DNA from 2 places in the Glutamicibacter sp. X7 genome. Region 1 is predicted to be linked to the other one. Evidence: riboswitches for the same ligand, from Rfam matches in the RefSeq annotation. Region 1 holds a riboswitch; the other holds the start of a gene.
The links. A riboswitch is a leader RNA that binds a small molecule or an ion and turns the genes downstream of it on or off. The one in region 1 is predicted to bind S-adenosylmethionine.
Positions count from the first base shown of each region.

Region 1 (3,403 bases):
GGCACTTGGCGCGAATCTCCATCATCGACATATTCGGTGAGTCGTCGATGAACAACGGCGCCTCGTTGAGGCGTCCCATGGTGGTAGCGATCTTGGTCCACTGCTCATCGGCCACATCGCCCTTACGCAGCGCCTGCAGCTGAATGGAGGCCTCGGCGGAGAGCAGGCGCATGGCGATTTCATTGCGGCCCATTTCCAGCGAGAAGAACACGGTGGCCATACGGTGCTTGATGGCTGCCGAGCGTGCGAAGTCCAGGGCGAAGGTGGACTTACCCACCGCCGGGCGAGCCGCGATGATAATCATCTGTCCGCCCTGCAGGCCCTGGGTCAGCTCGTCGAATTCGTAGAAGCCGGTAGGCACACCGGTAATGCCATCGCCGGCGTTAGCGGCGTTCTCGATCTCATCGACGGTGCCTTCAATGATGTCGCTCAGGCGCACATAGTCTTCGGAATTGCGGTTTTCGGCGACCTTGTAGACCTCGGCCTGGGCCTCGTTGACGATGGCATCGACCTCGCCATCGGGTGAGTAGCCCATTTGCACAATGCGCGTACCGGCATCCACCAGGCGGCGCAACACCGCACGTTCACGCACGATCTCCGCATAGTAGGCCGCGTTAGTTGCCGTGGGGACTTGCTGGACCAGATTGTGCAGGTAGGCGGCGCCACCTACGCGCGCCAGCTCATTGCGTTTGGTCAGCACATCGGCCACGGTCACCGCATCGACCGGCTCACCGCGACCATACAGGTCCACGATGGCCTCATAGATAAATTCGTGGGCGGGACGGTAGAAGTCCGCACCGCGCACCACCTCGACGACGTCGGCGATGGCATCCTTGGAAAGCATCATGGCGCCCAGCACGGAAGACTCGGCGGCCAGATCCTGTGGAGGTGTGCGCCCCGCATCCGCGTCGCGGCTTTCGTACGTCGGCTCAGCGCTCATAACTGACACTTCCATCCCCTTGAGTTCCACCCGGGCGGCTCTGCCCCCACCTTTTAACCAACTCACCAACACTGTCAGGCGTTACCGACAGGTTGAGTCGTGACATTGTGGATATTCGTCCGCCCTGTGCCAACGATAGGCGCGTTTACCACGGATCGAAACCCACTTATCCACAAAATATGTGGATAAAGGTGAAGCCCCTGTGGATTCGCTGTTTACGACTTGGGGAGAACTCTGTGGATTATTAAAATCACATCTTGTCAATAGCCATCTGACAAGGCCGTTTAGAAAATGGGTACTGTGGATACAAGTTTATTTTTCACAGTTATTCAGCCTGTAGATATCGCCTGTCCACAGCGAATCACCGCGTTTCCGGGGCTTTAGACAGGTTTTCAACCCCTTATCAACAAGTTATCCACTGGATTGTGGATAACTATGTGGAATCTTTTCATACCTTATGCAGAGTCGGGCGTGTGACCCTAGACAAGCGCGGGCAGTCGGCGAATGGCCGAGTCATGGAAAACGACCGGGTCATGCTCGGCCACCCGGTGCGCATGCACGCGCAGTAGCACCACCCAGTGATCGCCTGCATCGACCTCGGAGTAGATCGAGGTTTCAAAGTGGGCGGCCGAGTCATCCAGCAACAAGGCCCCGTCGGCGGTAACTTCGGTGGAGACGCCGGCAAAGCGGTCGCCATGCTTCGACGCCAACTGGGCACACACCCACTCGTTGCGTTCACTGAGCACCGAGATTCCAATGCGTCCAGCCCGCCGCAACCGAGGCCAGGTTCGCGAGGACTTTTGCACAGCGAACATCACCAGCGGTGGCTCGAGAGAGACCCCAACGGTAAAGGAGGACGCCACGAATCCCTCTTGGCGCCCATCTACGGTGGCGCACAGGGCTGCAATTCCTGAGGGGTGTCGGGCAAAGACCGTACGCAGGGAGTGAGAATCGAGATCGTAGTTCAGCGGCAAGGTTTTATCCTTCGTTCTCATGCCCACCGATGCGTGACATGGACGCTCTGCGGCACGAGACCGCGGGTTTCCATGGTTTTCGTCTCGATGTGCGGTACTTGCCCCGCACGGCCAGTACGGGACCGAATCGTCACCTGGAGCACCCCACTACCGTTGAGAGGGTTGCCGGCCGACAAGCCAGGGCTAGATGTCGACACTCTTGATTCTGTTAAGAACAATATGGGCTACATGACGCGAGGGTCAAACAAACTGCGTAGCAAAGCTCAATATTCACCGGTTTATTCGACCCGCCGCGTCACTCACGGACTCGCGCCGCGTAATCTTCGTTGTTCACAAGGCGTAAGCGGGCTCAGCCCAAAATGCTGCCACTGATCAGCGAGATAATCATCGCCAGCACCGCGGTGTTGAAGAGAAAGGCCACATAGGTATGCGTCCGAATGGTGCGCAGGCCCTGGCGGGTGCGCGGGGTGCCTCCGTTATAGGCTCCCGCGGCCGAGACCATCAGCGCCATGGAAAGAAAGTCACCGAAGTCCGGTGCCTCGCGGATGTCGAAGTCAATGTGTTCACCGGCGGCATTTAGCCGGAAGTACTGCAAGGCGAAAGTGTAACCCACCGAAACCCAACTGGCCGCGGCCGTTACGATAACCAGCGCGGGTACGAGCGCACTGGGGCTGTCCCATGGCGTGAGGACCAGGCAGATAGCCACCACGAGTGAGGCTAGGGCAAGCGAGAGGGACCACGCCTGCGCGTCGTGTGCGCCCATGAATCGGCTCAACTGGCTCGGCCCGTGCTGCCATTGGTAGCGCGCGATGCGTTCGAGCAGACGTGGGTCGGTGCGGGTATATAACCAATGTGTCCAGCCAAGATTAAGCACCAGTGCCAAGGCCAAGCCACCGCCAACAGCGGTGACCAGCAACGCCGCACCATTTATGTCGGAGCGGGAAAGTAGTGAACCGATAAGGAGCGCAGGCAAGAGCGGTAGCGAGGTTACCGCGAGCCGGAAGCCGTCATCGAAGGCAAGCCGGCGCCACCGCGCGCGCAAGGTTCGCTTGGCCGATTTCATAGCTCAACTCTCGCACAGAACGAGATGACATGAGGTGCATTGCGCCATTGTTTCGCGAAATAAGCCCCGTTCAGGGGCGTGTCTTAATGGCTATAGTGCAAGTACACCGCCGGTGGCGACCCCGAATGGAGCCAGTATGCACACCGAGATTCCTGACCTGCTCGACGCCCTGGGAGACAGCCGTTCGCTCTTGCGCGAGGCTTACGTAGATCTCGACGAGCAGGGATTTACCCATCGGCCCCACCCCGGAGGGCCCAGTCTCCAAGATCCCCTGCGGTTAGCCATTGAACTGGAGCTGGGGTGGTGCGCGCTGATCACACACGGCGAGCGAGCGCAGGACACCCAACCTTCCGTCGCCACGGCGAGCTCGTTAACGGCCGCCCTGCAGCAGTATGCATTGGTGGCCGCGGCCACCGATGCGCTGAT
Region 1 is NZ_CM142678.1:3,525,889-3,529,291, forward strand. Features, by position in the region: gene dnaB (replicative DNA helicase) at 1-940, opposite strand, end outside; gene ACYU0X_RS16730 (flavin reductase family protein) at 1,420-1,935, opposite strand; SAM riboswitch class IV at 2,004-2,119, opposite strand; gene ACYU0X_RS16735 (DUF1345 domain-containing protein) at 2,264-2,977, opposite strand; gene ACYU0X_RS16740 (mycothiol transferase) at 3,114-3,403, shown strand, end outside.

Region 2 (3,403 bases), 800 kb from region 1:
CGCGGTGCAGATAGTCGGCGACGATGACCGCACCGCCGAGCACGTCGGAATGCCCGCCAATGTATTTGGTGGTGGAGTGCACCACCGCATGCGCCCCAAAATCCAGCGGGCGTTGCAGGTAGGGGGTGGCGAAGGTGTTATCGACGACGAGCAGCGCCCCGGCTTCGTGGGCCAGCGCGGCCCACCCGGCGATGTCGGCGATGCCCAGCAGCGGATTGGAGGGGGTTTCCAGCCAGAGCAGGGCGGTGTTTGGGCGCAGCGCGCCGCGCACCTGATCGAGGTTGGTGATATCCACGGTGCTGGCACTGATCCCCCACTTGTGGTGTAACCGGGTGATCAGCCGGTTGGTGCCGCCGTAGCCGTCGGCGCCGAGCACAATGTGATCGCCCGGGGCGAGCACGGCGCGCAGCAGGGCGTCTTCGGCGGCGATGCCGGAGGCGAAGGAGAAACCCGCGGCCCCGCCTTCGAGGGCGCTGAGCTGCTCTTCGAAGCCGCCCCGGGTGGGGTTGGAGCCGCGCGAGTATTCATGCCCGGCACGCAACACGTTGATGCCGTCTTGGATGAAGGTGCTGGTTTGGTAGATGGGCGGGATGACCGCCCCGGTGTGCGGGTCTTTGCCTTGGCCGGCGTGGACGGCCAGGGTGTTGAATCCGTGGCGTGGTGAGGTGCTCATGCGAAGGCTCCTTCCGGGGCGAGGGTGATCTGTGCGGCGGCGTGATCCAGGGCCTGGAACAGGTCGGCGATGAGGTCGGCCGGCTCCTCGAGACCGATGGATAGGCGCAGCGTTGCCTTGGAGAGTCCGGCGGCGGCCAGTTGTTCGTCGTTGAGTCGACAGTGGGTCATGGTGGCCGGGTGGACCACCATCGAGCGCACGTCGCCGATGTTTGCGGCCAGGGTGAAGAGCTGCAGGGCGTCGAGCACCGGGGAGACCAGGGAGGCGTCGGCCAGTTCGATGGCCAGCACGCAGCCGGTGCCGCGCGGGGCGACGTGGGCGGCCAGCTCGTGGTCCTGGTGCCCCGGCTGGCTCGGGTGGTGCACCCGGCGCACCAGCGCGTGCCCGGCGGCGGCCTCGGCAAGTTCCAGCACGGTACGCTGCACCCGTTCGGTGCGCACATTGAGCGTCTCGATGCCGGTGAGAATGCCGGAGGCGGCGGCCGGCGACAGCGAGGGCCCGAGGTCATGCAGGAATTTGGAGCGCACCAGCATGGCGTAGGCGGCGCTGCCGTAGCGTTCGAGCAGGGAGTACTGCCCGTAGCGCGGACGCGGCGCGGCGATCTGCGGCCAGCGTGCGGCGTCGGAGAAATCGAAGGTTCCCGCGTCGACGACCAGTCCGCCAAGCACCTGGCCGTGTCCGGCAAGCGCCTTGGTGGCCGAGTGCACGACGATATCGGCCCCGTGCTCGATCGGGCGGTAGTTCGCGGGGGTGGCCAACGTGTTGTCGACGACCACCGGAATGTTGTGGCGGTGTGCTAGCTCGGAGAGTCCCTGCAGGTCGAGCAGCGTGCACAGCGGGTTGGAGACCGATTCGACGAAGAAGGCGCGGGTGTCCTCTTCGATGGCGTCGGCCCAGGCGCTGAGGTCTTCCGGGTCGACAAAGCTCACGCGGATTCCGAAGTCGTTGAAGGAGTCGGTGAACAGGTCCACGGTGCCGCCGTAGAGCTTATTCGAGGCGACGATGTGCTTCGCGCCCTGGGTCAGCGCCAGCAGCGAGAGGGCGACGGCGGCCTGCCCGGTGGCGGTGGCCACCGCTTGGGCCCCGCCTTCGAGGGTGGCGACGCGTGCTTCGAGGGCAGCGACCGTGGGATTGCCGGTGCGGGAGTAGGTGAATCCGGGTTCGCGCAACGCAAATTTTTCGATGGCCTCGGCGTGCGAGCCGAATTCGTAGGCCGCGGCGGCGTAGACCGGGACGGTGAGTGGACGGTAGGGGCCCTCGGGCGAGTATCCGGCGTGGACTGCTGAGGTGGCCCCGTGCCAGGTGCTGTTCGGCTGTGACATATGTGCGTGTTCCTTGCCGGTTGGATGTCGGGTGGGGTGGGCGGAGATCAGGCGTGCGCGCTGATGCGCATGCCGGTGCGTTGCATACTGGTGGCGACGTGGCGCACCGGTGCGTGTTGGCCCGGTGGCGATGCCATTGCTTCGCTCATGTCTCCTCCTCGTTTCTCGTCACACGAGGGAGTGCACCGATCGGCGTCTATGCGAGGTACCTGGTAGGGAGGGTTGCTGCCCTCCCCTTCACGGTACGAGGCACAGCGCAACGTCCAAGGGCGTTGTCGGAACTGCTCCATCGTTCCTGGCGGTAGCACCTTTCGGTTTCCCGATGGTTGCTGCGACGTCGACGAGCCAGATCTCTCGGTCGCTCTTGATGGGGTGTTGTATGTCCATGGTTCGGCATGGGCGCCCGACGAGGCAAACGGCACCGAACCCCGTGCTTCACACAACGCCAATCCGCGTCATATGTCGCAGTGTCGTCATATTGACGGCCCGGTTAACGCCTCTTTATGACATGCGCGGTGAGCCAAAATCCGCGAAATTCCGGGGTCTAAGCGCCAAAAGATGTCGCGCCGGGTCGCCCGATGACAGTTCATGACGCGCAGGGAAGACGTCAGCCGAGCAGGTGAACTCCGAAGCTCGCGACCACCGAACGCACCTCGTCGAGGTAGCGCTGGGCCTGGTCGGTGAGCGGGACCGCGGCGTGGTCGATCCAGCCGATCTCGATGCGTTCGTCCACATCCAGCGGGATGGCCACGATCGAGGGGTCGAGTTCGTCGCTGATGATGCCGGTCGAGATCGTGTACCCGCCGAGTCCGATCATCAGGTTGAAGATGGTTGCACGATCGGAGACCCGAATTTCGCGTTTGCTCGAGAGCGTGGAGAGGATTTCCTCGGCGAAGTAGAAGGAGTTGCTCGCCCCCTGGTCGAAGGTGAGCCGCGGTAGCTCCTCGAGATCTTCGAGGGTCGCCCGCTCCCGCGAGGCCAGCGGGTTGCTACGCGAGATGAAGATGTGCGGGTCGGCGAGGAATAGCGGGTGGAACACCAGCCGGGACTCGCGCAGCAGTTTGTCGATGACCTTTCGGTTGAAGTCGTTGCGGTAGAGAATGCCGATTTCACTGCGTAGTGTGCGGACATCTTCGATGATGTCCTCGGTGCGTGTCTCGCGCAGCGAGAACTCGTACTGCTCGGCCCCGCTGGCCTGGACCATCTTCACGAAGGCATCGACGGCGAAAGAATAGTGCTGGGTGGAGATCCCGAGGAGGCGGGGTGCCGGCGGCCGGTCGAGATAGCGCTGTTCGAGCAGTTCGACCTGTTCGAGTACCTGCCGGGCGTAGCCGAGGAATTCCCCGCCCTCGACGGTCAGTGCCACGCCCCGCGCGGAGCGGACCAGAAGTCTGCGCCCCACCCGGGT
Region 2 is NZ_CM142678.1:724,679-728,081, reverse strand. Features, by position in the region: gene ACYU0X_RS03670 (cystathionine gamma-synthase) at 1-673, opposite strand, end outside; gene ACYU0X_RS03665 (O-acetylhomoserine aminocarboxypropyltransferase/cysteine synthase family protein) at 670-1,995, opposite strand; SAM riboswitch class I at 2,279-2,369, opposite strand; gene ACYU0X_RS03660 (LysR family transcriptional regulator) at 2,603-3,403, opposite strand, start outside.
Region 2: another riboswitch for S-adenosylmethionine. It lies ahead of ACYU0X_RS03665 (O-acetylhomoserine aminocarboxypropyltransferase/cysteine synthase family protein); the one in region 1 lies ahead of ACYU0X_RS16730 (flavin reductase family protein).